Regions from separate parts of the Micromonospora sp. NPDC049060 genome, predicted to be linked through region 4. Evidence: riboswitches for the same ligand, from Rfam matches in the RefSeq annotation. Region 4 holds a riboswitch; each other region holds the start of a gene.

Region 1 (4,299 bases), on a different contig from region 4:
TGGGCGTGCCGGGCGGGCGTGGCGAAGGTCCGCGCCGCGACACCACCAGCACGACCTGCGCCCCGATGCCGGGGTGGCTACCATTCGGCCGGTGGCCCTCCGGACTCCGCACCACCCGCGCCGCGCCCTCCGCCGGGCGATGGCGCCGACCGCCCGTCGCCGGACGGGAGCCGACGGCCACGGCACGTGACCACAGTGCCACGTGGAGGCGGTTCCCGCCCCCGCACCCGTGGCGACGCTGAACCGACCGGCCCGCCGGCCCGTACCCCGCCCTGGACTCGTTGGGAGACTCACGTTGGGCGCCGACCACACCCGTCCCGCTCCGTCCGCCCCGCCGAGGGTGCGGCGGATCCTCGTCGCGACGGTGGTGCCCCTCTTCGTCGCCACGCTGATCGCCGCCCTGGTGCTGTGGCCGTGGGACGCGCCCGACCCGGCGACCGGCACCGACGCACCCCGCTACCACGGCACGGTGACCCGGGTGGTGACGGAGCCGTGCCCGCCCGCCCCGGAGGCCCCGGAGGGGAGCCCCGACGCGCCACAGGGCCCCTGCGGCACGGTCACCGTACGGGTGCAGGACGGCCCCGACGCCGGCCAGCAGATCCAGACGCCGATCCCGGCCGGGCCCGGTGCGCCGACCGTCGCCGTGGACGACGAGATCATCCTGGTCGAGCTCACCGACCCCGCCGACCCCACGGCCAGCACCTACAACATCGCCGAGCACCAGCGCGGCAAGCCGCTGGTCTGGCTGGTGGCGCTCTTCGCGGCCGCCATCGTCGCCTTCGGGCGGTGGCGCGGGCTGGCCGCGCTGGGCGGGCTGGCAGCGAGCTTCGCCATCCTGCTGACCTTCGTGCTGCCGGGCATCAGCGCCGGGAACCCGCCCCTGCTGGTCGCGGTCGTCGGCGCCGCTCTGATCATGTTCGTGGTGCTCTACCTGACCCACGGCGTGACCGCGCAGACCTCGGTCGCCGTGCTCGGCACGCTGGGCAGCCTGGTGCTGACCGGTGTCCTCGGCACGATCGCCACCGCCGCGACCCACCTGACCGGGTTCGGCTCCGAGGACGCCACCACGCTGTCGATGTACCAGGCCGACGTCGACCTGCACGGGCTGCTGCTGGCCGGGATCATCATCGGCTCCCTCGGCGTGCTGGACGACGTCACGGTGACCCAGGCCGCCACGGTCACCGAGCTGGCGCACGCCAACCCCGGGCTGTCCCGAGGGCAGCTCTACCGGGCGGCGACCCGGGTCGGCCGGGCACACATCGCCTCGACGGTGAACACCATCGTGCTGGCGTACGCGGGCGCCTCGCTGCCGGTGCTGCTCCTGCTGACCGCCGACTCGCGGGCGGTGACCCAACTTCTCACCAGCGAGTTCCTCGCCCAGGAGATCGTCCGCAGCGCGGTCGCCACCCTGGGCCTGATCGCCGCCGTGCCGCTGACCACCGCGCTGGCGGCCCTGGTGACCACGGCCGGCCGACGCGGCGGGGACGCCACCGACCGCGCCGCGCCCGCGACCGCGCCGACGCCCCGTCCGGCGACCGACCGGTCCGAGGCGCTGGAGGCCCTCAGCGGGCCGCGTGGGGACACGCCGTCCGCCGCTCCCGCCGGATGGCCCGACGGGCGCAGAAGTACGGACACCGCATGGTGACGCTCCTCAGCGTGACCGAACAGGACGTTCAGCCTGATAAACGCGTCACTGGTCACCGTCCGCCATTACGAAATAACGCATTTAGTCGGCTTAGGGACGTAGATCCCCGGGAGCGTTCTCGGGTAACCTCGCTGCCGGTCACCGCCGAAGGCGCGCAGCGGCGCCTGCGGTGCCGCCGCCCAATCGCCGCGAGGCGAACCGGGGACCCAGGTACGTGGGGTGAATCCGCGACAGCGGTAGGGGCCACTTCCGCCCCGAACCCGTCAGCTAACCCGGTCGGCGGTCGACGGAAGGGAAAACTGTGACGGCACCCCTACGCCGCTGGTTGACGCCCGTGGTGGCCGTACTCGCCGCTCTGGCGGTCTTCGCCGGGCCTCTCCCGGCGGCGGCCGCGCCCACCCCGCCCAAGCCCTCCGGGCACGGGGACGACGAGCCCAAGCTGCTCGACGACCTCATCGAGGCCCGGAACCGGTCCTACGTGCAGGCCAAGGCGAAGTTGGCGAAGTCGAAGAAGCGCCAGCTCGAACTGGCCCTGGAGGTCTCCCGGGCGCAGGCCGAACTGAACGCGCTGGCTCCCCAGGTCAGCCAGATCGCCGCCCAGTCCTACCGCACCGGGCGGATCGGCGCGGTGTCCATGCTGCTGGACACCGCCAGCCCCGACTCGTTCGTCAAGCGCGCCGCCGCCCTCGACGAGCTCAACCTGGTCAACTCCAAGAAGCTCGCCGAGGTGAACGCGATCAAGGACCGCGCCGAGCAGGCCAAGCTGGCGCTCGACACCGAGGTCCGCGAACAGCAGAAGCTGACGAACGAGATGGCGCGCGGCAAGCGGGAGGCGGAGAAGGCGCTCGCGCTGGTCGGCGGCAGAGGGCTGACCAGTGGCAAGGTGGTCGCCACCTCGCCGGTGGCGAAGATCGCGCCGGGACGGACGGCCGACGGCGACTGGACGCCGCTGTCACCCACCGAGGACGACCCCACCACCTCCGGCCGCATCACCGCGCGCACCCTGCACATGTACAAGGAGGTCAAGCGGGTCGGCTTCAACCGGTTCGTCGGCTGTTACCGCCCCGGCGGGCCGTACGAGCACCCGAAGGGCCGGGCCTGCGACTGGTCGCTGCAGAAGAGCGGCTTCTCCCCCTGGCACAACGACGACACCTACATGTATGGCAACAACCTGACCGCGTTCCTGGTCCGCAACGCCGACCGGCTCGGCATCTACTACGTGATCTGGAACAGACAGATCTGGTTCCCGGCGACGGGCTGGAGTTCCTACAGCGGCCCGTCGAACCACACCGACCACGTCCACGTGTCACTGCTCTAGCCGGGACACACGTACACAGAGGGCCGCCCCGCCGGACGCGGGAGCGGCCCTCTGTCGTCGTGCGGGCCCGCCGCGACGACCTGCCGGGCGGGCGGAGTCAGGCGAGCGCGGCGCTGGCCGCCGCCTCCGGCGCGTCGGCCGTACGGGCGGGCACCTCGGCCACCGTCCGCACCTCGCCGGCGGTCAGCCGGTACGACATGCCGACCACCCCGCAGCGGCCGGCGGCCACCTCCGCGGCGAGGACGGCGGAGCGGCCCAGCATCGCCTCGACGGTGTGCGCGATGTGGATGTCGACGATGCCGTCGATGTCGTGCACGCCCTCGGCTGCGGCCCGGCGCAGGCTGGGCACCACGGCGTCCACCACGGCGCACAGGTGCCCGACCGGCGGGGTGCCGGTGGCGTCCGCCGCACGAGCCGCCTGGACGGCCCCGCAGGAGTCGTGACCGAGCACCACCACCAGCGGCGTGCCCAGGACCGTGACGGCGTACTCCACGCTGCCCAGCACCTCGGGACCGATGGTGTGCCCGGCGGTGCGGACCACGAAGAGGTCACCGAGGCCGCGGTCGAAGATGATCTCGGCGGCGAGCCGGGAGTCGGAGCAACCGACGATCACCGCGAAGGGGTGCTGCCCGTCGGCGACCGCGGCGCGGTGCCCGGCGTCCTGGTTGGGGTGGCGCGGGGCGCCGGTCACGAACCGCCGGTTGCCGGCGTGCAGCTCGGCGAGCGCCTGCTCGGGACTCGCGGGGACGGCGATCGCGGTGCCGACGTCGGCCGGGGCCCCGCCCGTGGCCGGCGCCGGGAGCGTCCGCTCCGGGCCCGGTTGGCTTCCTGGCGATCCGGGACGACTCATCCCACACCTCGCTACCTCACGTGAACGGCCTGGTCACCCGGGCCGACGCTGGACGCGGGCTGCCACCACCGTCACACGCACTGCAAGATACGTCAAGGGATGCGTGATATGCATTTCATGTGTTCGACGGCCCCGGCGCGGTGGCGGTCGGGGTGCCGCGCGTCCGTCGGCCGCGAGGGCGCGCAGGAAAACACGAAGCAGGGGCCATACGATGGCGGGCATGGCGACGACAGGGGAGAACGGGAGCACCCGCAACTGGACCTTCCTCACCAACCACGGGCACGTGCTGCTCGCCATCGCCCGCAACCCCACCGCCCGGCTCCGCGACCTCGCCGGCGAGGTGGGCGTCACCGAGCGGGCCGCGCAGGCGATCGTCGCCGACCTGGAGGCCGGCGGCTACCTGAACCGCACCCGGGTGGGCCGACGCAACGAGTACACGCTCAACCCCGCCGGGCGGTTCCGGCACCCCGCCGAAGCGGACCGGCA
Region 2 (4,299 bases), on a different contig from region 4:
ATCGAGGTACGCCCGGAGCCGGCGCACGGGCGGGCCAACCCGACAGTGCTCTACACGCCGACCTGGACCGGGCACAACGCGGACGCGAACTACTGCTCCCTGCCGGTGGCCGAGACGCTGCTGCGCCGGCTGCTCGACCGGGGCGCGACGGTGATCCTGCGGGCCCACCCGTACACCTCGCAGAACCCGGCCTCCGCCCGGCAGCTGGGCCGGCTCACCGAACTGCTGGCCGCGGACCGGGCCCGCAGCGGCCGGCAGCACGTCTTCGGGGCCGCCGCCAGCCGGGAGCTGACCCTGACCGAGTGCGTGAACCGTTCGGACGCGCTGGTCTCCGACGTGTCCGGGGTGATCTCCGACTACCTCTACTCCGGCAAGCCGTACGCGGTGACCGACATGGTGGACTCCGGCGACCGGTTCCCCGAGCAGTTCCCGCTCGCCGGGTCGGGCTACGTGCTGCGGCGCGACATGGCGAACGTGGACGAGGTGCTGACCGCGCTGCTGGACACCGATCCGCTGGCCTCGGCGCGGTGGGCCACCCGGAGCCGCTACCTGGGCGACTTCCCCGCCGAGTCGTACGCCGAGGCGTTCCTGGAGGCCGCCCGGCGCCAGCTCGACGAGGGCTGGAAGACGCCCGCCCCGCGCACGGGCGGCGCGACCGGCCTGCCGCTCGACCCGGACGAGGCGACCCTCTCCCCCGCCACCTGACGCCCCGGTCGGGAGGCACACCGGTCGCGACGGCGGACCTGTGGGCCGGGCCGTTCGCGGGGCACGTCAGCGGTACGGCTCGACGAGGTCCAGGACCGCATCGGGGGCCTCGACGTGGGCGTTGTGCCCGAGGCCGGGCAGGACGGCGACCGGCACCCCCAGCTCCGTGAGCTGGGCGTCGGTGACCATGGGGTCGTGCTCGCCGCGGGCCAGCAGTACGGGCACGTCGGTCGCCGCCAGCAGGGCGGGCAACTCCGGCGCGCCCACGCCGAACGCGGCCGGGTCCATCGCCAGCCGCCAGCGGCCGTCGACCTGCCGCAGCCCCGCCTCCACGACGGGGTGCTCCGGGGCGAAGAGCCCGGACAGGCCGGCCACCCGTAGGTAGCGGCGGGCCGCCTCGTCCCGGCTGGCGAACCAGGTCACCGGCCGGGCCGCCAACTCACCCGCCTTGGCCAGCTCCGCCGGCGACCAGACGGCCTTGATGCCGAGCCCGACGACGGCGTCGACGGGCAGTCCGGCGCCCCGGGCGGCCAGCGCCAGCCCGACCACCCCGCCGAGGGAGTGCCCCAGCACGACGAGCCGGTCCCCCGCCGCGAGCCCCGCGCCGATCCGCGCGGCCAGCCCCGGGAAGGAGTACTCCGGCAGCGGCGGCGACCAGCCGTGGCCGGCGAGGTCCGGCGCCAGCCACCGCCCCGCCCACCGACGCTCCAGCAGCGGCGCCCAGGGCAGCCACACGTCGCCGGTCGCGCCCATGCCGTGCAGCAGCAGGAGCACCCGCCGGCCGGCCCCGTCACCCGACTCATCGACCATGGGCGCAGTGTGCCACCCGTCGGACGCCGCGGGCGAGGGCCGTGACCCGGACACGACATCGGGCGCCGACCCCCCGGGTGGGGAGCCGACGCCCGACGGAGTCGCTCAGGCGGAGTAGCCGCGGGTGGCGGCCCAGTTCGCCAGGGCGATGGTGCTCATCCAGTACGACGCGGTCGCCGGGTTCGCCGAGTCGGCGATCTTCACCAGCCGCCCCTCGTCCTGGTAGCCGACCACCGCGACGTAGTGGCCGCCGGGGAAGGAGTGCCAGCCGCCGTCGGTGTCCGTGGCGCTGCCGGCGACGTTGACCACGACGCCCCGCCCGTCGGCGATGGCCGCGACGACGTCGGCCTGGAGCCGGTCCATCTGGGCCGGGGTGGCGGCGCCACCGGGGATCATCCGGGTCCGGTACGGGTCGCCCTTCACCGTCGCGTTCAGCACGCGGGTGGTGTCCTGGGCCGAGTCGGTACCCATCTGGTCGGTGCCCAGCTGGGCACCGAGGGCGTCCTGGCTGCGCGCGATGCCGGCGGCGCTGAGGGCGTGCCGGACGGCCGCCGGACCACAGTTGTAGAAGGTGGTCTGGGCCTGGTAGTCGTAGTCCAGGCTCTTGGCGGCCGGAGGCTTCGGCGGCGCCGGCTTGCGGGTCAGGTCCGGGTCCGGGGCGGCGCTGGACGCGCTGGCCGACGGGGCGGCGCTGGACGCGGCCGGGGCGGCGCTGGACGGGGCGGGCGCGACCCGGGCCTGGCTGCGCGAGGCCGCGGCGTCGTCCCGCAGCTCGGTGGCGGCCACCGGGGCCTGCGCGACGGCGGGGTCCTCGTCGGCTCCGGCCAGCAGCGCGCCCGTGCCCGACGCCAGCACGAGCGCCGCGGCGGACGCGGCGGCCAGCTGGTACGGACGCTCGGACGTGAGGCGACGCAACTGTCGCTTGAGGTGGTGCTTCACGGTTTCCTCCACGGGCTCGGGGGTGAGCGGCCGTCGGTCCGCGCCGAGGGCAGGGCGGACCGCCGCGCGGACGGGAGTCCGGGCGGGTGGTGGACCACTCAGGGGATGCGCCCGGGACGCCGGGCGACGGACGGTGACCGGTGGGTCAGCTCATGACCTGCGGGCCGACGAGCGCGGTCACCGCGGCGCCGTGGAGACGGCGGCACAGCCGAGGGGTGTACGGGTGTGGCATGAAGATGGAACTCCTTCCGACACCGCCGACCGGGTTAGCTGACGGATTCGGGCGGGAAGAACGCCCTACCACGGGCCCACGGCCCACGGATTCACCCCAACGAGCACTGGGTCCCCGGTTCGTCGTTCACGATTAGGCGGGTCGGCGCGGCGTCGCCTCTGGCGATCGGGTACCGCACCGGACGCGCCGACATTACTGGCCGGTCCGCGCCCTGCCAACCCCGTCCCACCTGCCTAAACCTTGATCGGGAGACAATTTTTGCGGGCACTTCGCCACTGACGCGACTCAATGGGACGACCGTTTCTGCACGCACCTTGGGGCGACAACGGGACAAGTGGCGGACATCGGCGCCGAAACCCCGGCTGGAATCGACCGGGCCGCGCCCGATGACCGGTTCGACGGCGTGGTGACCGGCGTCACCGAAACGGTGGGGATTCGTCGCCCGGACTCTCCGGCCGCCGGGGGCGCTCAGCGCGAGTCGGCGTACGTCGTCCGGTGGTCGTCCTGTGGATCGGCGGCCCGGGGGCGCGGCACGGCGTTGCCCCGGTCCCCCGGCGCCGCCCCGGGGCCGCCGGGGTCCTGCCCGGCGGCGTCCCCGTCCCGCGGCGCCCGGGCCGGCCTACGCGGGGTGAGCAGCCGCATCATCGGCGTCTCGACGAGACGGTGCAACAGGCCGGCCAGGGCCAGGTTGACCAGCAGGAAGCCGAGCACCACCGCCAGCCCCCACCAGCCGGTGAAGCCGACGCCCCAGTCACCGGTGAGCCGCAGGACGGTGATCATCACGAGGACGTGCACCAGATAGAAGGCGAAGGAGACCTCGCCCAGCCAGATCATCGGCCGGGACCGCCACGGCGAGCGCCGCCCGCGCACGTCCGCGTCCGCCGCCGCGGCGATGACCAGGATGTACGCGACCGAGAGCAGCGCCGCCCACAGTTCGGCGCGGACCCACTGCGCGGCGACCACCCAGGTCGCCACGAAGAGCAGGCTGGCCAGCGGCAGGCCCGGCCCGCGCCACCGGCCACGCCGCATCAGCTCGGCGGCGGCGACGCCCATCCAGAACTCCAGCGACCGCACCGGCGGGAAGATCTGGGTGAACCACCAGCGGCTCTCCTCGGGCACCAGCACCTGGGCCGGCCAGAGCGCCAGGATGAGCAGCGGCACCGCGACCACGACGGCCCACAGGGCCCACGGCCGGGCCCGGCGGATCAGCGGCAGCGCCAACGGCAGGCAGAGGTAGAAGAAGAACTCGCAGGACAGCGACCAGCTGACCGTGTTGATGCTGTAGAAGTGGCCCGGCCGCGGGTCCCACGCCTGGAGGAGGAACAGGTTCTCCACCGCGACGAACCGGTCCACGGGGTCGGCGAACCAGGCCGCGACCGCCAGGGCCGCCACCCACAGCACCACGTGGCTCGGCCAGATCTTGGCCACCCGGCGCCGCCAGAACGCCCGACGGGTGTCGGTGGGTCGGGCCGACCAGACCAGCACGAAGCCGCTGAGGATGAAGAAGAACTGCACGCCCGACAGCCCGAGGGCGAAGGCCCAGTCCACGACGGCCTTCTGGCCGGGCTCGGCGATGATGCCCATCGTCGCGACGTGGAACCCGAAGACGAGCA
Region 3 (4,299 bases), on a different contig from region 4:
TGACCTTGAGGAAGAAGACGCCGCTGTCCAGCACGGCGTCGAGGTGCTCGCCGCAGAGGTCGACCACCACCCGGCTGCCGTTGGCCCCCAGGTCGGCGGCGAACCGCCGGTAGAGGTCGGCCGGGACCAGCGACGGCTCGTTCGGCCCGCTCAGCACGCTGACCGGGGCGCGCAGCCCCTCGCCGAGCGCCAGGTTGTAGAGCTCGTCCAGCTCGTGCCGGCTGAGCGGCTGGCCGGGGACGTCCACGATCTCCTGCCGGGAGCCCTCGCGCCGATCGTGCACGTACCCGCCGCTGCCGGAGTCGCGGACCACCACCTTCAGGTGCACGCCCTCGCTGACCAGCAGCGGCTCCAGCACCTGGCCGATCTCGCCGCCGAGGGCGGCGCAGAGCACCACGTCGACGCCGAGCGACATCACCATCCGGGCCTGCCAGACGCCCTGCCCGCCGGGGTGCAGGTGCAGCTCCGGCGCCTCGCTGGGCTGGTCGACGGTCACCGTCAGCCGGGGCGTGGGCGCGAAGACCATCACGTGCCCGCTCATCCGTCGTACCCGTTCATGCGCCCATCCTCCGTCGGTCGACACGTGCCGTGACCATCCATCAGCTGACCGTAGTGGGGTCGGCGGTCGGACGTCCGGACTCCGGGCGGGATCGGCGCGGCGTTGCCAGGGCGCCCGGCATGCGCGACGATCGGGCGACCACCGACCCTGGGGAGACGGCGTGCTCAGGCGAAGTTCCTTCAGCTACACCGTCCAGGCGCGCTGCTCCCTCGCGGAGGCCGCGGCGCTGCTCGCCGACCCCACCCGGCAGCAGGACCTGCACCCGCTGATCGTCCGGGTCCGCCGGGTGCCGCCCCGTCCTGGCGCGCGGGCCAGCTACGACATCACCGATCGACTGGCCGCCGGGCCGGTGCGCCTGCCGATCACCTGCCGGGCCGACGTCCTCGTCGACGATCCCGACGAGATCGTCACCGTGGCCCGGCAGTGGCCTGCCACCACGGTGCGCAACCACACCCGGTTGCGGGCGGAGCCCGACGGCGTGGTCCGCATCGAGGTCGAGATCACCCTCGCCGCGCCCGCGCCGCTCTTCGGCTACGCGTTCCGCCAGGCCCGCGCCGCCCACCTCGGGCTGGCCGCCCGCCTCGCCACGGCCCTCGACACGAGCCTGCCCGGGTCGTCGGCCGACTGACCGCCGGACGGCCCGGCCGCGGTGGCCGGGGGCGACGGACGCCGTCGCGCCCCGGTGACCCGCGACGGGCGGGGCACCGGGGCGCGGGCGTCAGTAGACCGACAGGTGCACGTGGTTGGTGTGGTCGCTGGACGGGTCGCCGTTGGCCCCGCTGTACGACTTCCAGCCGCTGCTGGGCAGCCAGATCTGCCTGTACCAGATCACGTAGAGCACGGCGAGCCGGTCGGCGTTGCGCACGAAGTACGCCGACAGGTTGTTGCCGTACGTCCGGTCGCCGCCGGTGGCGTCGCCGCCGAAGCCGCCCTTCTGGGCCGCGAAGTCGCAGGCCCGGCCCTTCGGGTGTTCGCCCGAGCCGCCGGGGCGGTAGCAGGAGACGTAGCGGGTGAAGCCCGCCGCCTTGGCCTGGTTGAGCGCGTGCAGGGTGCGCGGGGTGATGCAGCCGTTGGCGGGGGTCGGGTCGTTGACGCTGCACGACTCGCGCGGCCAGGAGCCGTCGGAGTTGCGCGGGGCCGCCTTCGCCGTCTTGCTGGAGGTGCCGCCCGGCGAGGTGCCCGCCCCCGTGGACTGCTGCCGCTGTTGCTGCTGCTCGCGGTTGGCGACCGTCAGCGCCCGCTCGGCCTGCTCCTTGCGCTTGGCCATCACGGTGACCTGCTTGCGCTGCTCCCGGATCTCGCCGTCCAGGGCGAGCTTGGTGCGGGTGGCCTGGTCCCGGGTCTCCTGGAGTTCGCGCAGGGCCCGGTCCTCCTTGGCGGCCACCGCGTCGAGGGCGGCGGCGCGGTCCATGAAGCCGTCCGGCGAGCTGCTGTTGAGCAGGGCGGACGCCACGCTGAGCCGGCCGGTGCGGTAGGCCGCGCCCGCGATCTCGCCGACCCTGGCGGTGTGCGCGGCCAACTCGACCTCGGTGGTCTTGAGCTGCGCGGCGAGCTGCTGCTGCCGCTTGGCCGACGTGTCCAGGGCGCGCTTGGCGTCGAGGTAGCCCTTGCTGGCGGCCTCCAACTGGGCCCGCAGGGCGGGGGTGCCGCCCTCCTCGTCCTGGCCGGGGGCCGCGGCGAGCAGGCCGGCCCGGGTGGCGGCCGCCGCCGGGGCGGCGGTGACCGGGGCCACCGCGGCGCCGAGGGCGAGCATCGTGGCGATCAGGGCCGCCGTCCGGGCGGCACGTCGTCGTACAGGTGCCATCACTGGCATACACGTGTCCTTCCGTCAGCCGCCGACCGGGTTAGCTGACGGGTTCGGGACGGAAGATCCCTACCGCTGACGCGGATGCACCCCACGGACATGGTTCCCCGGTTCGCCCCGCCGGGCGATTAGGCGGCGGCCACCGCCGGCACCGGTGGGTGCCGCCTGGCGGAGGCCGAAGCCGAGCCTACCGGTGCCGCTGTGACTGATGCAGCGCAGGTGACGCAGGGTGTACGTCCACTAACAGTCAAATCCGGCATAAGCGCACAATACTCTCCCAGATTTAAGGTTGTCCTCATTACCACTCAACCGACCCGCAGGCCCCGCGTGACGCTCCGGGCTCGATCTGCAACGTGGCGTGCTCGATGTGGAAGTCGTCGTGCAGCGCGGCCCGGGCGGCGCCCAGCACCGCGCCGACCTCCGCGCCGGGTGCCATGGTCAGGTGGGCCGAGGCCACCTCCATCCCGGAGGTCAGCGTCCAGACGTGCAGGTCATGCACCTCGGCGACGCCGGGCACGGCGGCCAGCCGGTCGTGCACCGCGGTCACCTGGAGGTGCTCCGGCGCGGCCTGCACCAGGATGCGCAGCGCGGCCCGCCCGAGCCGCCAGGTGCGCGGCAGGATGAGCACCCCGATCGCGACCGCCACCAGTGGATCCGCCCACCACCAGCCGGTGGTGGCGATCAGCAGCGCGGCCCCGATCACGCCGAGTGACCCCAGCAGGTCGCCGAGCACCTCCAGGTACGCGCCGTGGACGTTGATGCTCTCCTTCGCCCCGGAGCGCAGCAGCGCGAAGGCGCCGATGTTGGCGAGCAGGCCGAGCACGGCGACCACAAGCATCGGGCCGGCCAGCACCTCCGGCGGGTCGCCGAAGCGGCGCACCGCCTCGATCACGACGTAGACCGCGACGCCGGAGAGCAGGACGGCGTTGGCCAGTGCGGCCAGTACCTCCAGCCGGTAGAGCCCGAAGGTGCGCTGCGGGTCGGCGCCCGCCCGCCGGGTCGCGGCGATCGCCGCGAGCGCCATGCCGATGCCGAGCACGTCGGTGAACATGTGCCCGGCGTCGCTCAGCAGGGCCAGCGAGCCCGTGCGGAAGGCCGCCACCGCCTCCACCACCATGAGGCCGGCGAGCAGCCCGAACGCCGCCCAGAGCCGGCCCCGGTGGCGGTGCGCGGCATTCGCCACCGACCCGTGATGGTGGTCATGACCTGCGCCCACGCGCCCACCCTCCGTCAGGCGTCCGGATTCGCGTTCAATCTATGCTCACATCGCTATGTATGCAAGTAACGGCGGCTCAGCCGATCGGGTCGACGGTGGTCAGCCGCTGGGTGGCCCGGGACAGCGCCACGTAGAGCGTCCGCACCCCCGACCCCGGGTCGGCCCGGATCTCGCCCGGGGCGACGAGGACGACCCCGTCGTACTCCATGCCCTTGGCCTCCAGGCTGGTCACCACCTGCAAACGCGGCGCGCCGAGCCCGCCCAGCCAGCCGGCAACCTCGTCGCGGCGCGGCACCGGCATGATCACCCCGACCGTGCCCTCCACGTCGGCGAGCAGCGCGCCGGCCGCCGCCACCACCGCGGCCTCCAGCTCCGCCGGCGGCACCGACAGCGCGACCGGGTCGACGCCGGTGGAGCGCACCGCCCGGGGCAGCGGCAGGTCCGGGTGCAGCCGGCGGATCTCGGCCGCCGCCACCGCGAAGATCTCCGCCGAGTTGCGGTAGTTCGTGGTGAGGGTGAAGTGGTGCCGCTTGCGCCGGCCCAACGCCTGGTCCCGGGCCCGGTTCAGCTCCTCGGGCTCCCCCGTCCACGCCGTCTGCGCCGGATCGCCCACCACCGTCCACGAGGCCAGCCGGCCCCGCCGGCCGATCATGCGCCACTGCATCGGCGAGACGTCCTGCGACTCGTCGACCACCACGTGCGCGTACTCCCGGTAGTCGT
Region 4 (4,299 bases):
CCCCGGTCGGATCGACCGGGGGCCCTCGTCGTGCGGTGGGATCAGCGGGGCGCGCCCAGCGGGGACGGCACCAGGTTCACGTCGTCCAGGTTGACGTACATGATCCGGTGACCGAACTGGACCTGCACGTACCTGTTGTCGCCCCGGACGACCGTCTGGTCGTGGGGGGCGGAGCCGTCGAACGTGGTGGCCCGGTAGTACTCGCCAGCGAGCAGGTTGCCGACGGCGTACCGCTGGCCGGCCGAGAGCGTGTACTGCAGCGGCGAGATCGCCTGGTACGGCACGCCCTCCGGGTACGCGGCCTGCTCCGGGTAGGCCCGGCCGTACACCGGGATGGTGGCCTTACCGGCCTTCGGGGTCACCACGAACCCGACGGTCCACTTCGCCGTCGGCTTGGCGGCGGGGTTGTGGAACCACCCCTTCTGGCCGAGGTACCAGATGGCGGTCCAGTCGCCCTGCACCTCGGCAAGCGCGTACGTCTGGCCGGCGGAGACGCGGGCGCCGTGGTCGGAGACGTACGTGGTGTTCGGCGTGCCGTCGGGCCGCAGCGCGATGTCGTTGACAAGCGGCGCGTCGTGGCTCGGCGCGTTGTGCAGGAACAGCGCGGACGAGCCGCGCAGCGGGCAGGGGGCCGTCGCCGGGGGCGGGTTCGGCACGCCCGGAGGCTGCCGGTTGCAGCCGGTGAACGGCGGCTGGTTGGTGGCGAAGTCCGGGTCGATGGTGACCAGACCGGTCCGGTGCGTGCCGGTCGACTTGAACGGCGCCTTGAGCAGGTCGAAGTAGTGCGACCAGTTCCAGTACGGTCCCGGGTCCCAGTGCATGCCGCGCACGTTCGCGGCGACGGTGCCGGGGACGTTGTCGTGCCCGATGATGTGGTTGCGGTCCAGCGGGATGTTGTACTGCCGCGCCAGGTGGCGGACCAGCTTGGCGGAGGTGCGGTACATCGCCTCGGTGTACCAGGTGCCGTGCCCGGCGAAGCCCTCGTGTTCGAGGCCGATGGACTTGGCGTTCACGTACCAGTTGCCGGCGTGCCAGCCGACGTTCTTGGTCTTGATGTGCTGGGCGATGTGCCCGTCCACCGAGCGCAGGGTGTAGTGCCAACCCACCCGCTTCGGGTCCTTGACCAGGTTGACGCTGGGACCGAAGTAGCCCTCGGTGTCGTGGATGACGATGTACTCGATCTTCTGCTGGGTGGGACGGTTCCCCAGGTCGTGGTTGCCGTAGTCGCCCAGGGTGGGGCCGTAGTTCTCGTACGGCGCCGGGATCCACTCGCAGGAGATGTCGTCCGGGCACTCCAGCCCGTCCGGCCGGGCGAGCTTGCGCAGGTTCAGCCGGTCCAGCCAGGAGCGGTTCGGCTGGACCGCCCGGCCGGCAAGCGTGACCCGCTGCCCGTCGTCGGTCACCCGGCTGTCGCCCGTGGCGATGGTGGCGTACACCTCGTTGGCGAAGGCCGCCGCGGCGTCGGCGCTGTCCGCGCCGGAGTACCGGGCCACCGCGCCGTACCAGGCCGCCGGGTCGGTGCCGGCGCCGACCGGGGCGCCGATCTCCTTCTGGTACGCGGCCAGCAGCGCCGCGCCGCCCCGGATGTTCGCCGTGACGTCCGTCCGCAGCGACTCCTCGCTGGCGCCGGTCAGCCCGGCGGCGGCGTCGACGGTCCGCAGCGCGGCCTCGGCGGGAGGCGTGGCGGCTGGCGGCTCGCCGGCCTCGGCCAGGGACGGGCGGGACTCGTCGCCGCGCGGGTCCTCGGTGCCCTCGTCGTGGTGCGTGCCGCCGGCGAGGGCGGCGACGTGCTCGGCGTCGGTGAGGTGCATCGGTCCGTAGCCGCCGCTGGTGCTCGGCGTGCCGGCGTTGGTGTCCCAGCGGGACTGCAGGTAGGAGACCCCGAGCAGGACGCTCTCCGGTACGCCGTACTCGGCGGCCGCGGCGGCGTACTGCTGCTGCCGGTCGTTCACCGGCGCTGCCGCGGCGGCGGACCCGGCGGCGGTGAGCGGCGTCGTCGCCATGGCGGCGGCCACGGCGGCGGCCAGCAGGACGCGTCTGCTCCTCGATGTCGCTGACAGGTGCATCAGACCCCCAGTTCGGACGGGCAAAGGTGGGGTCACCTTCGCCCCGCCCGCCGCCTCTGGTCAATACCTTTCCGCCAGACACTTCAGAAGGAAGGAAATCTTCGTCGCCCGGGTTGCGGATCCGCCCGACCCGGGTGGGTACGGAGTGTCACCGCCCGTAGGGTTGCGGATCGATAACGGTCGTCTCTACTCTGGTCCTTCGTCGGCCGGTGACATTCCGTCCAACCAGGGCGGTGACGGTCCGACACCGCCGAGTCGCTCCCGAGCGAGCCGGGGACCCAGGTTCCCCGGGGTGAATCCGCAGTCCTGCGGTAGGGCGCCCCTTCCCGCCCGAACCCGTCAGCTAACCCGGTAGGCGGTACGGAAGAAGGAGTACGAAGCCCGGTGGCACACCATGCCCCGCGGCCACCGTCGGCCCGGTCGGCCCTCGCCGACCCGGTGACGGCTGCGCCGCGCCCACGCTGGTACCGCTGCACCACCGCCCTCGCCGCCCTGGCCGCGTTCGCCGTCGTCCTGACCGGCGGCGCCACGGCGGCCCACGCCGAACCGACTGTCGCCGAGATCGAGCGGCAGATCGACGAGGACTGGAACAAGCTCGAACCGATCATCGAACGGCACAACGCCACCCGACAGGACCTGGCCGCCAGGCGGAAGCAGGCCGACGCGCTCGCCGCGCAGATCGGGCCGCTGGAGAAGCAGGTCGACCAGGCGATGGAGAAGGTCGGCGCGTTGGCGGCCCGCGCCTACAAGGGCGAGAACGTCTCCGCCGTCAACGCCCTACTGGGCAGCCGCTCACCGAGCGAGATGATCGGGCAGCTCGAACTGCTCGACCAGTTCGCCCAGCACCAGCAGCAGGACGTGCGGCAGGTGGCCGAGCTGCGCGACCGGCTGGCCGCCAAGAAGGCGCCGCTGGACGAGATGGTCGTCCAGCTCGGCCGCACCGAGGCCCAGCTCGCGGCGAAGAAGAAGCAGATCAACGCCGAGATCGACCGGTTGCAGAAGCTGCGGCTGCGGGTCTACGGCAACGGCGGCGGCGGGCCGCTGCGTCCCGCCCCCTGCCCGGCCGGCTATCCCGGCGGCCCGGCCGGCACCGCCGTGAAGTTCGCCTGCGCGCAGATCGGCAAGCCCTACGTCTGGGGTGCCGAGGGGCCGAACTCGTACGACTGCTCCGGCCTGATGCTCGCCGCCTGGGCGAAGGCGGGGGTGTCGCTGCCGCACAACGCCGCACAGCAGCGCCGGGCCACCGCGTCCGTCAGCCGGGGCGAGCTGCGCCCGGGCGACCTCGTCTTTTACTACAGCGACCTGCACCACGTCGGCATGTACGTCGGCGGGGGCTGGGTGGTGCACGCCTCCCGCGCCGGGGTGCCGATCAAGATGAAGAAGGTCGACGACGGCCCGATCCACAGCTACGGCCGCCCCGGCTGAGTCGCGCGGAGGGCCCCTGCCCGGCGGGGCCCTCCGCGTGCCCACGGGGTCGGGTCAGCGCGTCGGCCAGGTGCGCCAGTGCTGCCAGGAGCGGCTTGGCGTCGGGCCGCGCTGCCCCTGGTAGCGCGAGCCGTAGACGGCCGAGCCGTACGGGTGCTTCGCCGGCGACGAGAGCCGGAAGATGCAGAGCTGGCCGATCTTCATGCCCGGCCAGAGGGTGATCGGCAGGTTGGCGACGTTGGACAGTTCGAGGGTCACGTGACCGGAGAAGCCGGGGTCGATGAAGCCCGCCGTGGAGTGGGTGAGCAGGCCCAGCCGGCCCAGTGAGCTCTTCCCCTCCAGTCGTCCGGCGAGCTGGTCGCCGAGCGTGATCACCTCCAGCGTCGAGGCGAGCACGAACTCGCCCGGATGCAGCACGTACGGCTCGCCCTCCGGCACCTCGACCATCGACGTGAGGTCGTCCTGCTGCTGCGCGGGGTCGATGTGGGTGTAGAGGTGGTTGTTGAAGACCCGGAAGAGCTTGTCCAGGCGTACGTCGATGCTGGACGGTTGCACCAGCGCGGGCTCGAACGGCTCCAGCGCGAGCGTTCCCGCCTCGATCTCGGAGGCCAGGTCGCGATCGGAGAGCAGCATCCGCACACCTTAGCGACCGACACGCGTGACCTGCGTGTCGGAGTGCATCTTCGTACAATTGTTCGATAGAATGCCGGCATGGCTTCCTGGTCCGAATTCGCCGCCGACGAGCCCCGCCTCGCCGACGGGATCCGCCTCCTCATGCAGCAGTACGGGCCGGGCTTCGGCTACCTGG

Evidence for each region. A riboswitch is a leader RNA that binds a small molecule or an ion and turns the genes downstream of it on or off. The one in region 4 is predicted to bind cyclic di-AMP.
Region 1: linked by a shared signal. The riboswitch ahead of AB0B83_RS02830 (hypothetical protein) and the one ahead of AB0B83_RS04710 (NlpC/P60 family protein) in region 4 are both predicted to bind cyclic di-AMP.
Region 2: linked by a shared signal. The riboswitch ahead of AB0B83_RS27685 (C39 family peptidase) and the one ahead of AB0B83_RS04710 (NlpC/P60 family protein) in region 4 are both predicted to bind cyclic di-AMP.
Region 3: linked by a shared signal. The riboswitch ahead of AB0B83_RS20060 (hypothetical protein) and the one ahead of AB0B83_RS04710 (NlpC/P60 family protein) in region 4 are both predicted to bind cyclic di-AMP.

What each region holds. Positions count from the first base shown of each region.
Region 1 covers NZ_JBEZEV010000003.1:187,816-192,114, forward strand. The annotation lists gene AB0B83_RS02825 (YibE/F family protein) at 296-1,645, shown strand; cyclic di-AMP (ydaO/yuaA leader) riboswitch at 1,812-1,943, shown strand; gene AB0B83_RS02830 (hypothetical protein) at 1,947-2,963, shown strand; gene AB0B83_RS02835 (carbonic anhydrase) at 3,061-3,813, opposite strand; gene AB0B83_RS02840 (MarR family winged helix-turn-helix transcriptional regulator) at 4,025-4,299, shown strand, end outside.
Region 2 covers NZ_JBEZEV010000115.1:10,244-14,542, forward strand. The annotation lists gene AB0B83_RS27675 (CDP-glycerol glycerophosphotransferase family protein) at 1-705, shown strand, start outside; gene AB0B83_RS27680 (alpha/beta fold hydrolase) at 772-1,515, opposite strand; gene AB0B83_RS27685 (C39 family peptidase) at 1,621-2,466, opposite strand; cyclic di-AMP (ydaO/yuaA leader) riboswitch at 2,695-2,835, opposite strand; gene AB0B83_RS27690 (acyltransferase) at 3,155-4,299, opposite strand, start outside.
Region 3 covers NZ_JBEZEV010000057.1:19,900-24,198, reverse strand. The annotation lists gene AB0B83_RS20070 (PfkB family carbohydrate kinase) at 1-541, opposite strand, end outside; gene AB0B83_RS20065 (SRPBCC family protein) at 720-1,187, shown strand; gene AB0B83_RS20060 (hypothetical protein) at 1,278-2,363, opposite strand; cyclic di-AMP (ydaO/yuaA leader) riboswitch at 2,377-2,508, opposite strand; gene AB0B83_RS20055 (cation diffusion facilitator family transporter) at 2,662-3,579, opposite strand; gene AB0B83_RS20050 (AAA family ATPase) at 3,656-4,299, opposite strand, start outside.
Region 4 covers NZ_JBEZEV010000006.1:30,283-34,581, reverse strand. The annotation lists gene AB0B83_RS04715 (peptidoglycan recognition family protein) at 42-2,066, opposite strand; cyclic di-AMP (ydaO/yuaA leader) riboswitch at 2,305-2,438, shown strand; gene AB0B83_RS04710 (NlpC/P60 family protein) at 2,451-3,491, shown strand; gene dcd (dCTP deaminase) at 3,546-4,124, opposite strand; gene AB0B83_RS04700 (pyridoxamine 5'-phosphate oxidase family protein) at 4,203-4,299, shown strand, end outside.